One region of the Kitasatospora sp. NPDC005748 genome, then DNA from elsewhere that is predicted to be linked to it. Evidence: riboswitches for the same ligand, from Rfam matches in the RefSeq annotation. Region 1 holds a riboswitch; each other region holds the start of a gene.
The links. A riboswitch is a leader RNA that binds a small molecule or an ion and turns the genes downstream of it on or off. The one in region 1 is predicted to bind cyclic di-AMP.
Positions count from the first base shown of each region.

Region 1 (3,908 bases):
TCCGTGCCGCAGGACGTCTCGGTGGTCGGGTTCGACGACTCGCCGCTGATAGCTTTCACCGAGCCGCCGCTGACCACCATCCGCCAGCCGGTCGAGGCGATGGCCACCGCCGCCGTCGACGCCCTGCTGGAGGAGGTCGGCGCGAACGCCGCCCAGCGCGGTGAGTTCATGTTCCAGCCGGAGCTGGTGATGCGCGGTTCCACGGGCGCCCGCGCCCGCTGAGACGACGACCGGGGCCCCGGAGGACGATCCAGTCCTCCGGGGCCCCGTCCTGTCCGCCCTCAGCCCTCCTGCGCGGTCGGGCGCTGCTGTCCGGTCCGCTGCCCGTCGGCGGCCTCGCCGGTCCGGCTCTCGGTGCGCCGCCCCCGGGCGAGGTAGTCGCGCAGGATCAGCTCCACGGCGTCCTGCGGGTTCCTGGTGCCGGAGAGCATCATCGCGTCGATCGCGAGATTGGCGTCGAGCGTGACGGTGACCTGGGCCATGTGACTCCTCCTCGGGTGCAGAGCAGCAGCATGCCCGCCGGGCCCGGGTTCGGCCATGCCCGGGCCCGGGCCCGGGCCGTCCCGCGCGCGGGCGTGCCGGAGCCCCCGGGGAGGAGCGACCAGACTCTCCCCGGGGGCTGCGGCGGGTGGCGCGGACCGCGTGCGGACCGCGGGCGGGATCAGACCCGGCCGGCGAAGTCCGGGGCCCAGTTGGCGATGGTCTGGGTCCGCACGCCCACGCTCGGGTTGGCGGCCTCGACGTACTTGCCGTCGCCGATGTAGAGCGCGACGTGGTAGACGCCCGAGTCCTGGCCGTTGTTGGACCAGAACAGCAGGTCGCCGGCCTTGAGGGCGTCCAGCGAGACGTGGGTGCTGGCGGCGGCCTGGTCGGCGGCGACCCGCGGGACGGAGACGCCCGCGGCGCGCAGTGCGGCCTGGGTCAGGCCGGAGCAGTCCCAACCGCCGTTGCCGGTGCCGCCGTAGACGTAGGCCTGGCCGACCTTCGACTGGGCGAAGGAGACCGCGGCGGCCATGCTGCCGGTGGCGGCCTGGGCCGGCGCCTCGGCCGACGCCTGGGCGGCGGGCTTGGCGGCCGGAGCCTGGGTCTGCGCGGCCGGCTTGGTGGCGGTCGCGGTGGAGCCGTCGGCCTTGCCGGTGGCGCCCGAGGAGCGGTTGAACCAGTCGAAGCCCTGGCCGGACTCGTCCGAGGCCCGGGTCTTCGCGCGGTCGCCCAGGCTCAGGTGCTGGCCCGGGTAGATGACGTGCGGGCCGTCGCCGAGGGTGCCGCGGTTGAGCTCGTAGAGCCGCTCCCAGCCGCCCTGGACGTTGTTCTTGTCGGCGATCGAGGAGAGCCAGTCGCCCGCGACCACGGTGTAGTCGGAGGAGGCCTGCGCGTCCTGACGGTACTGCTGCCAGTTCCGGCCCTGCGACTGCTGGGCGGAGTCGGCGGCCGGGGTCTCGGCGGCCTTCGGGGCGGCCTTGGGCGCGGCCGGCTTGGCGGCGGGGGCGGGGGTCTGCGCCGGGGCCGGGGTGGCCTTCGGGGCGGCCGGCTTGGCGGCGGTCGCGGTGTCGACGGCGGCCGGGGTGCCGCCCTTGGTCAGACCGGCCTGGACGGAGCAGACGGGCCAGGCGCCGGGGCCCTGGACGGCGAGCACCTTCTCGGCGACCGCGATCTGCTGGTCCTTGGTTGCGAGGTCGGCACGCGCGGCGTAGCTGGTGCCGCCGAACGCCGCCCAGGTGGAGTTGGTGAACTGGAGGCCGCCGTAGAAACCGTTGCCGGTGTTGATGCTCCAGTTGCCGGTGCTCTCGCACTGGGCGACCTTGTCCCAGGTGGCGACGGAGGCGGCCGAGGCGGAGCCGGCGGTGAGGCAGGGGACGGTGAGGCCGATGCCGACGACGCCGAGGGTGGCGATCGCTCGGCGGGTGCGGCCGGACAGGCGGGTGCCGTTGGTGGGCAGCATGGTGACGCGGTCCTCTCCCACGCCTGCGAGGTGAGCTGTCGGATTCGGGCTGGAGTTGCCCGGCCGCGCTGTGGACGCGGCTTCACCCCTAGCCCCGAACCGGTACGAACCGGTCCCGGGCGACTTACCTGTGGTTCCCCCGCTCCTGCCGTGGTGCGTTCTGCGCTGCCAGCGCACCCGACGGCAGGACTCGGCGTTGCGGGTGGGCTGGGTCCGTGTGGCCACGAACGGGGAGCACGTTAAGCAGACTTAAGTTCATACCGCAAACATGTGTGACGGTCATCACAGTTTATGAGGAGCGTGCTGAATGGCTGTCCACCATGATCAGAAATGACCGATTTCGAGCAACGCCCGTCGGAGTCACGGCAACTGCCTATGCTTCAGGGCATCAGGACCGACGCGGCCGTCTGGGGGGAGGGCTTCGCAGCGATGGCGATGGACGAGGGTCCGGAGGCCGGCGCGCCGGCCGAGCGGCCGCGTGGAACGCACCGCCGGGCAAAACACCGCAGAGCGGACATCCCGCCCGCCGAGCCCCGAACTCCCCTGCCCCGGCGGACGATGCTGCGCTGGCTCGCCGTCGGCACGGTCTTCGCGGCGGTCGGCGGCGAGGAGGCACTGCGGCGCTCCCTGGACGGCCGCTCCGCGCCCGTCGCCGCCGCGGAGGACCCCGCCACGGGGCCGGGAGCGGCCGACCCGGCCGCGGAGCACCGGCACGGCGCCCCCGCCGAGGGGACGGGCGCGCCCGGGCAGCCCACCGCCGGAGCCGCCCCCGCACCCACCCCCGACCAGGGCGGCCGCCCCTGGTCGGACCCGGCCGGCTGGGGCGGCCGGGTACCCGGACCGCAGAGCGCCGTCCGGATCACCGACCGGGTGCTGCTCGACACCGACGCCGCGATCGGCTCGCTGCTGGTCGAGCCGGGCGGTGCGCTCACCTTCGCCGCCGACCGCAGCCTCACCCTCGCCGCCGCGGGCAACGTCGAGATCCGCGGCACCCTCGCGCTCGCCCCCGAGGGCGCCGCCGTGCACACCGTGCGCTTCCCCGCCGTCGACGAGCGGCGCTTCCGGGGGGACGGCATGAAGGTGGTCGACACCGACGTCGGCCTCTGGGTCACCGGCGCCGGGTACCTGCGGCTGGACGGCGCGGCCAAGACCGCCTGGGTACGCGCTGACCGGGCGCTCGAGGCGGGCGACACCACCGTCAGCCTGGCCGCGCCGCCCACCGGTTGGCTGCCCGGCGACGAACTGGCCGTCACCCCGACCGGCCCGCCCGGCGAGGACGGCTTCTCCACCCGCTACGACCTCGCCGTCGTCCGGTCCGTCAGCGGATCCACCGTCACCCTGGAGGCGCCGCTGACGTACGCGCACCCCCGGGTCGGCGCCGGAGGGGGCGTCACGGTCGGCGCCGAGGTGCTCAACCTGACCCGCAGCGTGCGGATCGAGGGCACCGCCGAGGGCCGCGCCCACGTCCACCTCACCACCTCCCGCCGGGCCGACCTGCGGCACGCGGCGCTGCGCTGGGTCGGCCCGCGCACCGACACCGCGGAGTCCTGGAAGGGCCCGGACGGCAGCGCCCCGGTGACCGCCCCGGTGCTCGGCCGGTACGGGCTGCACTTCCACATGCTGGGCGACACCACCCGGGGTACCGTCGTCGAGGGCCTGGTGGTCCGCGACGCGGGGAGCCACGCCTTCGTCCCGCACGCCAGCCACGGCATCACCTTCCGCAGCTGCATCAGCCACGACACCTGGGAGGACGCCTACTGGTGGGACGGCCCGCCGGACACCCGCACCCCGCAGCAGCCCTCCGACGACATCGTCTACGAGTCCTGCGTCGCCTCCCGCACGCGGCTGGAGCCCAACCCGCGGGCCTACCGGCTGACCGGCTTCAACCTCGGCGCCGGCACCGGTGGCAAGGCGCTGGACTGCGTGGCCGTCGGCGTCCAGGGGGCCGACGGCGCCTCCGGCTTCG
Region 1 covers NZ_JBEXYD010000018.1:16,029-19,936, reverse strand. The annotation lists gene ABZ495_RS16180 (LacI family DNA-binding transcriptional regulator) at 1-222, shown strand, start outside; gene ABZ495_RS16175 (hypothetical protein) at 282-482, opposite strand; gene ABZ495_RS16170 (transglycosylase family protein) at 662-1,963, opposite strand; cyclic di-AMP (ydaO/yuaA leader) riboswitch at 1,950-2,108, opposite strand; gene ABZ495_RS16165 (hypothetical protein) at 2,501-3,908, shown strand, end outside.

Region 2 (3,908 bases), on a different contig from region 1:
TCCAGCCCGTAGCCGCGGAGCACCGCGAGGATCACCCCGACCAGCCGGCCGCCCGCCCTGGCCAGGTCGTCGTCCGGCTGCGGGGCCTGCGGCAGCGCGGTGTACCGGTGCGGGTACTCGGTGGCGTAGCCGTGGTAGGCCCGCAGGACGGCGGCGACGGCGTCGTCCCCGCCGCGGCCGAGGGCGGCCTCGGCGAGCCGGTCGGCGAGTTCCTCGGTGACCCGGACGGCGATCAGCCGGCGCAGCTCGGCGAGTCCGCCGCTGACGTGCTTGTACAGCGAGGGGGTGGCCACCTTGGCCCGTCCGGCGACGGCGGCCAGGGTGAGGGCCTCGGGGCCCTGTGCGTCGATGAGGGCGAGGGCGTGGTCGACGACCTGCTCGGGGGTCAGTCCGACTCGGGGCATGGTGCGGTCTCCGTGGGCGAGGTAGCGGGCGGGCTCGGGCCGGCGCGGCGCGGAAGGGCGGGCTCAGGCCAGCTCGGCGAGGAAGGGCAGCAGGGCGTCGGCGGTGGCCTGCGGCCGGTCGGCCATCGGGTAGTGCCCGGAGCCCTCGATCATCACCTTGCGGCCGTTCAGCGCGGCGGCCTGCCGGTCGGCGACCAGCTGGGGGTCGGGGAAGTCGGGGTCCTTGGTGCCCATCAGGACCAGCGCCGGGCAGCTCACGGCGGCGGTCCAGCCGTTCGGCGCGGAGTCCCCGCGCACGTAGCCCCGGGTGGCCTGCTTGCGGCCCGGCGTGCGCATCGCGGCGACCAGTCCGTCCACGTAGGCGTCGAAGTCGGCCGGCTTGGGGCCGGGGTACGCCATCTTGCGGTGGTAGAGGCCCCAGGACGCGGGCGAGTGCACCAGCAGGACGCCCATCACGCCGAACATCGCGCGCTGCAGCGCGTTCGGCGGCGGGTTCTCGACGAAGGCGTCCACCAGGACGATCCCGGCGACCCGTTCCGGCGCGTCCCCGGCCACCTTGACCACCGTCGCACCGGCGTAGGAGTTGCCGACCAGCGTGGCGCGGTCGATGCCGAGGTGGTCCAGCAGGGCGAGGACGTCGGTGGCGATCGCGGCCGGCGTGTAGTCGTCCCAGGCGATCGAGGACTCGCCGAAGCCGCGCAGGTCCAGGGTGATCACCCGGTGGCCCGCGGCCACCAGCAGCGGGCGCAGGTGCCGGTACGCGGCACGGCTGTCGAGCATCCCGGGGAGCAGGACGAGGGGGGCGCCGTCGCCCTGCTCGGTGTCGTCGAAGGCCAGCCGGCCGCCGGGGAGGTCGAGGTACTGGGTGCTGGGGGTGAAGGTGCCGGGCATGGGGGCCTCCTCGGTCCGCGGGGCTGCCGGCGTTGCGCCGATAGCCATAAAGCTAAGGCTAATAGCCTTAGCCGTCAAGCCCTCGACCGGTCGGACCCCCGGGGGCGGCCCCGGTACCGCGGCTCAGACCCCCTCCACCTTGAACGGGTCGTGCTCGGCGAGCAGCTTCTCCAGCCGCGCCTGGTCCACCCGGGTGACGATCTCGTTGGTCTCCTGCCGGTCCCGGATCACCTTGGCCAGGGTGAAGGCGGAGGTGACGGTGTAGAGCAGGCCGACCGCGAGGAAGGCGCGGGTCCAGCCGCCGACCGGCAGATAGGCGATGCCGACGGCGAGGGCGCCGCCGGAGAGGGCGAAGGAGAGGACGGCCTGGAGGTGGTACGCGGCCGTGGTGCGTGACTGCATCGGTGCGTTCATGGCGCCAGGATGGCCGCGCCGGGAGTGCCGCACATGAGTAGGAGTACTCAAGTGGGGGACCGTTCGTTGACGTCCCCTCACGTTCGGTGGTGTCAGTTGCCGTCGATCCGCCCAAATCGCCCATCAGGTCACGTACCGCCCGGGTAGTATCCGGTTGTCCCGAACGGACGGCTTGGAATCAGAGGCTCCTAGGATTAACGTTTGATAACGCAGCGCGGTTCGTAACGCCGTACCCAGACGGCACCGTGCGCCGTCGCCTAATCCCGCCGGCCGGCCTCCGGGCAGGCCAGGGAGCCGGGGAACCATGTTCCTTGGGGTGAATCGGCCGGGCCCAGGCCCAGCCGTAGGAGACCTTCCTGCTCCGAACCCGTCAGCTAACCCGGTAGGCGCGAAGGAAGGAAAGGAGCGCGCCTCCGTGGCGTCGTCGCACTCTCCGGCACACCTGCCCGGCTCCCCCGCCGGCACCCAGCTGCTCGACCACCCCTGGCCGCCCGCCCACCCGGGCGAGTTCGGCGGGTCCGGCGCCGAGACCGGGCCGCAGGCCCCCGACAGCAACCGGCACCGGATGCCCCGTCAGACCCGCGGCACCGCCCCGCTGCTCGGCGTCACCGCCGTGGCCGCCACCCTCGGTGCGACCGGCTTCGCCTCCGCCACCCCGGCCGCCGCCCCCGCCGTCGAGGTCCCGGACGAGACCCCGGTCGCGCTCGCCGCGGACCCGGGCCTCGCGCTCGCCGCCCGGATCCAGCAGCAGGCCGACAGCCAGCGCACCGCCGCCGAGGAGGGCGCCCGCCTGCAGGCCGCCAAGGAGGCCGAGGTCAAGCGCGCGGCCCAGCAGCAGGAGGCCAAGCGGGCCGCGGAGGAGGCCGAAAAGGCCAAGCTCGCCGCCATCGAGCTGCCGGTGCGCGACTACCACCTCTCGGCCCACTACGGCCAGAGCGCCTCCTACTGGGCCCACCTGCACACCGGCCTGGACTTCGCCGCCGACACCGGCACCCCGGTCTACGCGGTCGGCCAGGGCACCATCACCTCGGCCGGCTGGGCCGGGTCGTACGGCTACCGGATCGTCGAGACGCTGCCCGACGGCACCGAGATCTGGTACTGCCACCTCTCCTCGATCATCAAGGGCTCCGGCAAGGTCGTCCCCGGCCAGCAGCTCGGCAAGGTGGGGGCCACCGGCAACGTCACCGGCCCGCACCTGCACCTGGAGGTCCGCCCCGGCGGCGGTGCCCCGGTCGACCCGGAGAGCTGGTTCGAGCAGCGCGGCGTGACCCCCTGACCGGCGTCACCTTCTGACAGCCCGCCGCGGTGCCCCGGTCGTCGTCACGACGGCCGGGGCACCGTCGCGTCTCAGGCCCCGGCGGCCGCGCCGGCCCCGTCCGGCCGGTCGGCGGACCCGTGCACGTGCCCGTCCCCGGGCGCGTAGCCGTACTCGTCCCCGTACTCCCCGGCCTCCTCCGCCTCGCCGGGTGCCCCGGGCAGCTGCGCCAGGTACGCGTCGATCTCCTCCTGGCCCGGCTCCGGGGCCAGCTCCGGGAACTCCTCCACCAGCAGCCGCGGCAGCCCCGGCACCGTCCACTCGCCGAAGAGGTCCAGCGCGGCCTCGACGGCGGCCTCCTCGAACGCCCCGAAGTCCCCGGCCAGCTCGTCGGGCATCGGCCGGCCCTGCGCGGTGAGCTCCTCCAGGTTGCGGTAGCTGCGCCGCATCAGCCCCTGCTCCAGCAGCCGCCGGGCACCGTCGGTGGCCATCCCGACGCTGAGCGGCCGGGCGCCGTCCCAGCCCCCGTCGTCCACCGGGTCCAGCGCACCCGTCGCCTCCAGCCGCTCGTAGGCGGCCGCCCGGTCCTCCGGCGCCAGCTCCCGGAACGCCTCCAGCCAGGCCCGGACCGCCGCCCCGTCGGCCGGGTCCACCCCGTCCGCGCGCAGCAGCAGCGTGTACAGCCGGGGCCAGGTCACCAGGTCGGCGCGGCGCAGCAGCCCGGCGGCCACCTCGCCCTGCCACTCGGCCTCCGCGTGCAGCCGCTCCTGCCGCTTGGCGTTCAGCCGCTTCGCCGCCCGCTGGTGGTCGATCAGCAGCCGCACCGCGGCGCCGTACGCCAGCGGGTCCTGCTCCGGCGCGGGCTGGACGTACAGGTAGAGCCGCTCGTACAGCAGTTGTTCCACGGCGTCCGAGGTCAGCTCCGGCCAGCCGTCACGCATCCT
Region 2 covers NZ_JBEXYD010000025.1:23,610-27,517, reverse strand. The annotation lists gene ABZ495_RS19400 (WHG domain-containing protein) at 1-404, opposite strand, end outside; gene ABZ495_RS19395 (alpha/beta hydrolase) at 468-1,295, opposite strand; gene ABZ495_RS19390 (YiaA/YiaB family inner membrane protein) at 1,419-1,709, opposite strand; cyclic di-AMP (ydaO/yuaA leader) riboswitch at 1,954-2,112, shown strand; gene ABZ495_RS19385 (M23 family metallopeptidase) at 2,125-2,985, shown strand; gene ABZ495_RS19380 (hypothetical protein) at 3,057-3,908, opposite strand, start outside.
Region 2: it holds a riboswitch for cyclic di-AMP, as region 1 does, so the genes downstream of both, ABZ495_RS19385 (M23 family metallopeptidase) here and ABZ495_RS16170 (transglycosylase family protein) in region 1, are expected to answer to the same signal.

Region 3 (3,908 bases), on a different contig from region 1:
ATGAGCTCGGCGGCGGAGAGCGCCTTGCCCTCGAACTGGTAGGCACCGTCCTGGTAGAACTCGGAGGCGGCGACGTCCAGGGCGAGCGCGATGTCCCGGCCGGGCACGTAACCGGCCTTCTGGATGGCCTCGGTGATGAGGTCCAGGGCCTCGCGGTTGCTGTCCAGGTTCGGCGCGAAGCCGCCCTCGTCGCCGAGGCCGGTGGACAGGCCGCGCTCCTTCAGCACGCCCTTGAGGGTGTGGTAGACCTCGACGCCCCAGCGGACGGCCTCGGAGAAGGACTCCGCGCCGATCGGAGCGATCATGAACTCCTGGATGTCGACGTTGGAGTCCGCGTGCGAGCCACCGTTGAGGATGTTCATCATCGGGACGGGCAGGACGTGGGCGTTCGGGCCGCCCAGGTAGCGGAACAGCGGCAGGTCGCTGGCCTCGGAGGCGGCGTGCGCCACGGCGAGCGAGACGCCCAGGATCGCGTTGGCGCCGAGCGAGGACTTGTCCGGCGTGGCGTCCAGGTCGAGCATGGCCTGGTCGATCAGGCGCTGCTCGGTGGCGTCGTAGCCGACCAGCTCGGGGCCGATCTGCTCGATGACGGCCAGGACGGCCTTCTCCACGCCCTTGCCGAAGTAGCGGTTCTTGTCACCGTCGCGAAGCTCCAGCGCCTCGAAGGCACCGGTGGAGGCACCCGACGGGACAGCGGCACGGCCGGTGCTGCCGTCGTCGAGGCCGACCTCGACCTCGACCGTGGGGTTGCCACGCGAGTCGAGAATCTCACGGGCTACGACGACATCGATGGACGGCACGAGGCATCTCCTAGCGGAAGCAGGTTCGGCTGACGATGGGTGCTGTCGGCCGGATGGTTGCGGAGTCGTTACGACCAGAGCCTAACCGCACGGGCTCCCGGGACCACGTCGACCTCGGTCCCGTCTCAGCGTGTGGCCGGGCTACCCACCGGTAGTTCACCTGGTTGTCCCACGAAATGCGGCCGGATGCGGACGAAGGGGGCCGAACCGGCCCCCTTCGTGGCGTCACCGCACGGGGAGTCACCACACGGGCGGTCAGCCGAGGTCGAGCTGCTGGCCCGGGAGGATCAGGTTGGGGTCGGTGCCGACGGTGCCGCGGTTGCCGTCGTACAGCGTCTGCCAGCCGCCCTCGACGCCCTGGGCGGCGGCGATCGTCGACAGGGTGTCACCGGACTGGACGGTGTAGCCGTGCCCGGTGCGCTGCTGGGCGGCGGGAGCGGCCGCGGCCGGGGCGCCGTGGGCGGCGGCGGGGCGGCTGTCCTGGCCCGCGTACCCGCTCGTCTGCTGGGCGGCCTGCTGACCGGCGTACTGCTGGTAGACGCTCTGGTGGCTGGTCCAGTACCAGGCGCCGTCACTCTGGTACCAGAAGACCTTCGCGTCGGCGTCCCAGCCGGGCTGGCCGGCGAAGCCCGGAGCCCGGTCGTCCTGCTGGGCGGGCTGCTGGGCGGCGGGCTTCGGGGCCTGCTGCTGGGCCGGCTTCTGGGCGGGCTTCTGCGCCGGCTTCGACTGGGCCGGCTTGGCGGCGGCCGTCGGCTCGGCGTCCGAGGAGGTGTCGACCGAGGCCGCGGCCCCACCCTTGGCCAGGCCCGCCTTCTGGGAGCAGACCGGCCAGGCGCCCGGCCCCTGCGAGGCGAGGACCTTCTCGGCGACCGAGATCTGCTGCGCCCGGCTGGCCTGGTGGGCCTGCGGCGCGTACGAGGTGCCGCCGAACGCCTTCCAGGTGCTGGAGGTGAACTGGAGGCCGCCGTAGAAGCCGTTGCCGGTGTTGATGCCCCAGTTGCCGCCGCTCTCGCACTGGGCGACCGCGTCCCAGGTCGAGGCCGGGGCGGCCGAAGCGCCGGTGGCGGTGAGGAGCGGCAGGGCGAGTCCGACACCGGCCACGCCGGCAACGGCGATGGCCTTCTCGGTCTGGGTGCGACGACGGTGACGGCCGGTTCCGACGAAGAGCATGGGGAAGTCCTCTCCGCACGCCTGCGAGGTGAGCTGTCGGGTTCGGACCGGGAGGTGGCCCGGCCGCACGACGCGGACGCCTTCTGCCCGCGCGGGCGGCTTCACCCCAAGCCGTGGGGGACGGCAACAAACCTGGTTCCCCCGCCCCTGCCCAAGGGTTCTGGTCGGTTTCCCGTAACGCGGCGGGCAGGATTCGGCGTTCCGCGCACGAGGTCCGCAGCTGCGAACTCCAGGGAGGGTAGACAGATCCTCACATCAATAACAAGCTCATATCGCAGGTATCACACATAAATTACGGCGCGTGGCCGATCGCCTACCAACGACAGGGCTATGTCCGGTTTGATGCAGATTCATACCCGCTGCCAGAGCGTGTCGGCGACATCCCGTCAGCGTGTCGGGGTCTCGGCGCGACGAGATCGAGGCACCGCCGGGGGGCGCCGGACGGATTTGCTCAGAGCCCGTCCACCGGTGCCGCGGAGGGCTTCTCTGGGGTGAATTCCACCGGGAGATCGCGCAGCCCACGCATGATCAGGCCACCACGCCAGCGGAGCTCCTCCGGGCTAGCGGCGAGTCGCAGATCGGGCAACCGGGTGAGCAGGGTGGTGAGCGCCGCGCGCCCCTCCAACCGGGCCAGCGGAGCACCGATGCAGTAGTGGATGCCGTGCCCGAAGCCGAGGTGCGGGTTGTCCGTCCGGGCCAGGTCGAGGGTGTTCTCGTCGGCGAACCGTGCCGGGTCCCGGTCCGCCGCCGCGAGCACCACCAGCACCGGATCGCCGACCGGGATGTCCACGCCGCCGATGGTCAGCGGGCTGGTCGCGAACCGCCAGGTGGCGAGCTCCACCGGCCCGTCGTAGCGCAGGAGTTCCTCGATACCGGTCTCCAGCAGCGCGGTCTCGCCGCGGGCGATCGAGTCCTGGAGCAGCGCCCGCTGCCCGGGGTTGCGCAGCAGGGCGTAGGTGCCATTGCCGATCAGGTTCACGGTCGTCTCGAACCCGGCGAAGAGGAGGATGAAGGCCATCGCCGCGGCCTCGTTCTCGGTCAGGTGCTCACCGTGGTCGCTTGCCCGGATCAGCCCCGAGATGAGGTCGTCGCCGGGATCGGCCCGCTTGCGGTGGATCAGCTCCGCCAGGTAGGCGCGCATCCGCTTGACGGCGCGTCCCACCCCGCCGCGCTGCCCGCTGCCATGGCGGATCATCATGCCCGCCCAGTCCCGGAAGTCGTCCTGGTCCTCGGCCGGCACGCCGAGCAGGTCGCAGATCGCGTAGATCGGCAGCGGGAAGGCGAACTCGTGGATCAGGTCCGCCGAGCCGCGCTCCGCGAAGCCGTCGATCAGCCGGTCGGTGAGCTGCTGCACCCGGGGCTCGAACTCCGCCACCCGGCGCGGCGTGAACGCCTTCGAGACCAGCCGGCGCAGCCGGGTGTGGTCCGGCGGGTCGATGTTCAGCAGGTGGGTCATCAGATTGGCCTGGCGCTCGCCGGGGATGCCGACCCGGCCGCTGCGGTGGGCGTGCCCGCTGTGGTGGGCCGGGTCCTTCGAGAGCCGGCTGTCGGCGAGCGCCTGCCGGGCGTCCGCGTACCTGGTCACCAGCCAGGCCTCGACCCCGCTCGGCAGGGTGGTGCGGTGCACCGGTTCGTGCTCCCGCAGCCACGCGTACGCCGGGTACGGGTCGGCGGCGAACTCCCAGGTGAAGAGCGGCGGGCGGGCTGAATCGGGCTGAACTGGCATGTGTCGACCGTATCCGGTGGGGAACCCCGGCGTGGCAGGCGTGAGCCTGGTCACCTGAGGGGTAATCCCTGTTGCGGAGGGTCAGGACCTGCCTACGATCCTCCGCAAGCAAAATGCGTGGGCGCCGGTGCGGAGCCGCCCACAGGGAGGAGCGCACCATGCGGGTCACCGGGGCAGTCGTGGTCATCGCCGTACTCGCCGGCGGGTCGGGA
Region 3 covers NZ_JBEXYD010000054.1:43,645-47,552, reverse strand. The annotation lists gene eno (phosphopyruvate hydratase) at 1-800, opposite strand, end outside; gene ABZ495_RS29070 (transglycosylase family protein) at 1,056-1,970, opposite strand; cyclic di-AMP (ydaO/yuaA leader) riboswitch at 1,975-2,147, opposite strand; gene ABZ495_RS29065 (cytochrome P450) at 2,422-3,696, opposite strand; gene ABZ495_RS29060 (SDR family NAD(P)-dependent oxidoreductase) at 3,855-3,908, shown strand, end outside.
Region 3: it holds a riboswitch for cyclic di-AMP, as region 1 does, so the genes downstream of both, ABZ495_RS29070 (transglycosylase family protein) here and ABZ495_RS16170 (transglycosylase family protein) in region 1, are expected to answer to the same signal.

Region 4 (3,908 bases), on a different contig from region 1:
GGCTGCACCTCGCCCACCTCGCCGACGACGGCCTCAGCGTCCACCTGCGGCTGGACGTCGCACACGCCGTCCTCTCCACCCCGTACGGCACCACCGCCCTCACCGGCGCCGACCTCGCCCTGGCCGCGCCCGACCCGCTGGCGCGCTTCGAGGCGGCGATGCTCACCCACCTCGCCGACGACCACCCGGACGCCCTCGCCGTGCTCACCCGGCTGCTGGACCGCGAGTTGCTCGTCGGACACCCCGACGTCCGCCCGCTGGCCCTCGACCGGCACGGCCTGGTGCTCCGCCTGGACCACCCCTACGGCCACCGCGACGTCCGCCTGGTCTTCCCCGAGCCGGCCCGCGACGCGGACGAGTTCGGCCACCGCGTGCACCAGCTGCTGACCGCCGCCAACAGCGACCTGCCCGCCCACCGGTCCTGACCCCCGCCGGGGCAGCCCATTCCTTTCACCGCGACCGCCGACCGAGAATTGACGGCCCGTCCGACCGCGGACGGGCCGTCGGCACATCCCGGAAGGCCCCCCAGGAAGGCTTTCCGGAAAGGCTTTCGGAAGGCCTTCCGCACGACGGAACCGACCACTCGGAAGCGCCGGATGGAAACCCTGATCGTGGGGGGGCACCTGCCTGTCAGAAGGGCACGAAAAAGGCCGGCCCGGCTCGCGAAGGAAATTCGCGAGCCGGGCCGGCCAGGGCGTGTCCCGCGCCCATGATCCGCTGACGGTGCGGCGACCACCCGGTCGAGCGGTCACCCGACATGACCATCCCGGGAGGTCGTACGCCCCGCACCCAGCGGAAGTCCGACCTCAGGTCAGAGGGAGACGCCGTGCGCCCGCAGGTAGGCGATCGGGTCGATGTCCGAGCCGTACTCCGAGCCGGTGCGGATCTCGAAGTGCAGGTGCGGGCCGGTCACGTTGCCGGTGGCACCCGAGAGGCCGATCTGCTGGCCGGCGGTGACGGTCTGACCGATCTTCACACCGATCGAGGACAGGTGCGCGTACTCGGCGTAGTGGCCGTCGGCGAGCTTGATCTCGACCTCGTTGCCGTAGGCGCCGCCGTTGCCGGCCTTCACCACGGTGCCGGCGCCGACGGCGCGCAGCGGGGTGCCGGTGGAGGCGACGAAGTCGGCACCGGTGTGGTGACCGGAGGCCCACATCGAGCCGGCCACGCCGTAGGCGGTGCCGAGCTTCGGGTTGGCGAGGGGGGCGACGAAGCCCGAGGTGCTGGCCACGGCGGCCGGCGCGGCGGGAGCGGCCGGAGCGGCCGGCTTCGCGGCGGGGGCGGCCGGCTTGGCGGCGGGGGCGGCCGGCTTGGCAGCCGGGGCCTCGGCGGGCTTGGCGGCCTGGACCGGCTTCGGGGCGGCGTGCTGGGCAGCCGGCTTCTGCGCGTCCTGCGAGACCTGCGGCTTGGCGGCCGGGGCGGCGGGCTTGGCGGCCTCGGCGGCAGCCGGAGCGGCGGCGGCCTTGGCACCCAGCGCGAGCTGCTGACCCGGGAAGATGAGGTTCGGGTTGGCACCGACGACCGAGCGGTTGTGGTCGTAGAGGGCCTTCCAGCCACCCTCGACCTGCTTGGCGTCGGCGATCTTCGACAGGGTGTCCCCGCCGACGACCTTGTAGCTCTCCTCGGCCGGCGCGGCGGCCGGCTTGGCGGCCTCGGCGGCCGGCTTGGCGGCAGCGGCCGGCGCGGCGTCGACGCTGGTGGCGCCGGTCCAGGTGGAGGTCTGCGCGGGCTTGGCGGCCGGAGCGGTGTGGGCCTGGGCGCTGATGGTGGTCACCAGCGGGAGGGCGAAAGCGGCGCCGGTCACGGCGGTGGCGATGCCGATGCGGGCGGCGCGGGGCAGGGTGATACGACGAGCCTGTGCGGGCATGGCGAACTGTCCTCTCCGACGCCTGCGAGGTGAGCTGTCGGGTTCGGGCTGGAGTTGCCCGGCCGCATAGCGCGGCTTCACCCCAAGCCGGACCGTGAATTCCGGTCCGGCGACTTACCTTTGGGTCCCCCGCTCCTGCCGTACAGAGTTCGGTTCGTACCACCGGGCAGCGGCAGGACTAGGCGTTCCACCCGGTGGCCACCCGGTCCAATGCCGGGCGGTCGCTGAACTAAAACTCATCCGCCCGGGCGAAGCAATGTCGATCTCTTGAATCGACAACCACTACCGGGAAGGCCGTGACACTCCGAATGATCGGCTGCACAGTATGTGCACAATCGATTCACCGCGTGCCACTGATCCACGACGCTCCGCCGATTTCGGTGTCCGTACGCATGCGATCACCTACGGAAAGCCATCCGCCGACACACCCCCGGTGACCCTTGTCACGTCGCGTCCCGGAGCGCAGGATCAGGCGGTGGCCACCTCCGAGGCCGGCACCCTGCGCCTGGGCACCGCGCAGGGCCGCTGGGTACTACTGGCGACGGTGCTCGGCTCCAGCATGGCGATGCTCGACGGCACCGTCGTCAACGTCGCACTGCCCCGGATCGGCACCGATCTCGGCGCTCCGCTCGCCGCCCTGCAATGGACGCTCAACGCCTATCTGCTCACCCTGGCCGGCCTGATCCTGCTCGGCGGCGCGCTCGGTGACCGCTACGGCCGGCGCCGCGTCTTCCTGATCGGCGTGCTCTGGTTCGCCGCCGCCTCGGCGGCCTGCGCCGCGGCCCCCACCATCGAGGTGCTGGTCGCCGCCCGCGCGGTGCAGGGCGTCGGCGGGGCGCTGCTCACCCCCGGCTCGCTGGCGATGCTCCAGGCGGTGTTCCACCCTGACGACCGCTCGGCGGCGGTCGGCCTCTGGTCCGGCCTCGGCGGGGTGTCCGCCGCGATCGGCCCGTTCCTCGGCGGCTGGCTGGTGGACGGCCCCGGCTGGCGGTGGATCTTCCTGTTGAACGTCCCGCTCGCCGCCCTGGTGGTCGCGGTGGCCTCCCGGCACGTCCCGGAGAGCCGGGACGAGAGCGCGACCGGCCGGTTCGACGTCCTCGGCGCGGCGCTGGCCGCGCTCGCGCTGGGCTCGGTCACCTACGCGCTGACCGCGGCGGGCGACGGGCTCTCGGCCGTGGTGTGGGTGTCCGGCGCGGCCGGCCTGCTGCTGGGCACGGCCTTCGTGGTGGTCGAACGCCGCGTCCCGGAGCCGATGCTGCCGCTCGGCCTCTTCTCCTCCCGCCTGTTCACCGCGGTGAACCTGGTCACCCTCTGCGTCTACGCGGCGTTCAGCGGCGTCTTCTTCCTCCTGGTCGTCCAGCTGCAGATCGTCTCCGGCTTCTCCCCACTGGTCTCCGGGCTCGCCCTGCTGCCGATCACCGTGCTGATGCTCACGCTGTCCGCCCGGGCCGGCCGGCTCGGCAAGCGGATCGGCCCGCGCCTCCCGCTCACCGTGGGGCCGCTGCTCTGCGCGACGGGGGTCCTGCTGATGCTGCGGATCGGCTCCGACGCCTCGTACTGGACGGACGTGCTGCCGGCCGCCACCGTGATGGGCTGCGGGATGGTCCTGCTGGTCGCGCCGCTGACCGCGACGGTGCTCGCGGCGGTGGAGGTCCGGCATGCCGGGATCGCCAGCGGCGTCAACAACGCCGCCGCCCGCGCGGCCGGGCTGCTCGCGGTGGCCGCCCTGCCGGCGCTGGCCGGGCTCAGCGGCGAGGCCTACCGGGTGCCGGCCGCGGTGGACTCCGCCTTCCGGACCGCGATGCTGATCTGCGCCGGGCTGCTGGTCACCGGCGCGGTGACGGCGTTCACCACCGTCCGGGGCAATGTGCTGGCCCCCGAGGACCACCCGGTCGCCGAGCCGGACTGCACCTACGCCTGCGGCACCGCCCCTCCGCTGGATCCGGGCCATGCCGCCGCCGGACACGGCGAAGGCCCCGCCACCGGATCGGCGGCGGGGCCCACGAAGGCCTGAGGCAACGTCAGAGGATGTCACCCGGGC
Region 4 covers NZ_JBEXYD010000015.1:35,917-39,824, reverse strand. The annotation lists gene ABZ495_RS14345 (DUF2470 domain-containing protein) at 1-425, shown strand, start outside; gene ABZ495_RS14340 (LysM peptidoglycan-binding domain-containing M23 family metallopeptidase) at 812-1,867, opposite strand; cyclic di-AMP (ydaO/yuaA leader) riboswitch at 1,872-2,032, opposite strand; gene ABZ495_RS14335 (MFS transporter) at 2,343-3,881, shown strand; gene purB (adenylosuccinate lyase) at 3,889-3,908, opposite strand, start outside.
Region 4: it holds a riboswitch for cyclic di-AMP, as region 1 does, so the genes downstream of both, ABZ495_RS14340 (LysM peptidoglycan-binding domain-containing M23 family metallopeptidase) here and ABZ495_RS16170 (transglycosylase family protein) in region 1, are expected to answer to the same signal.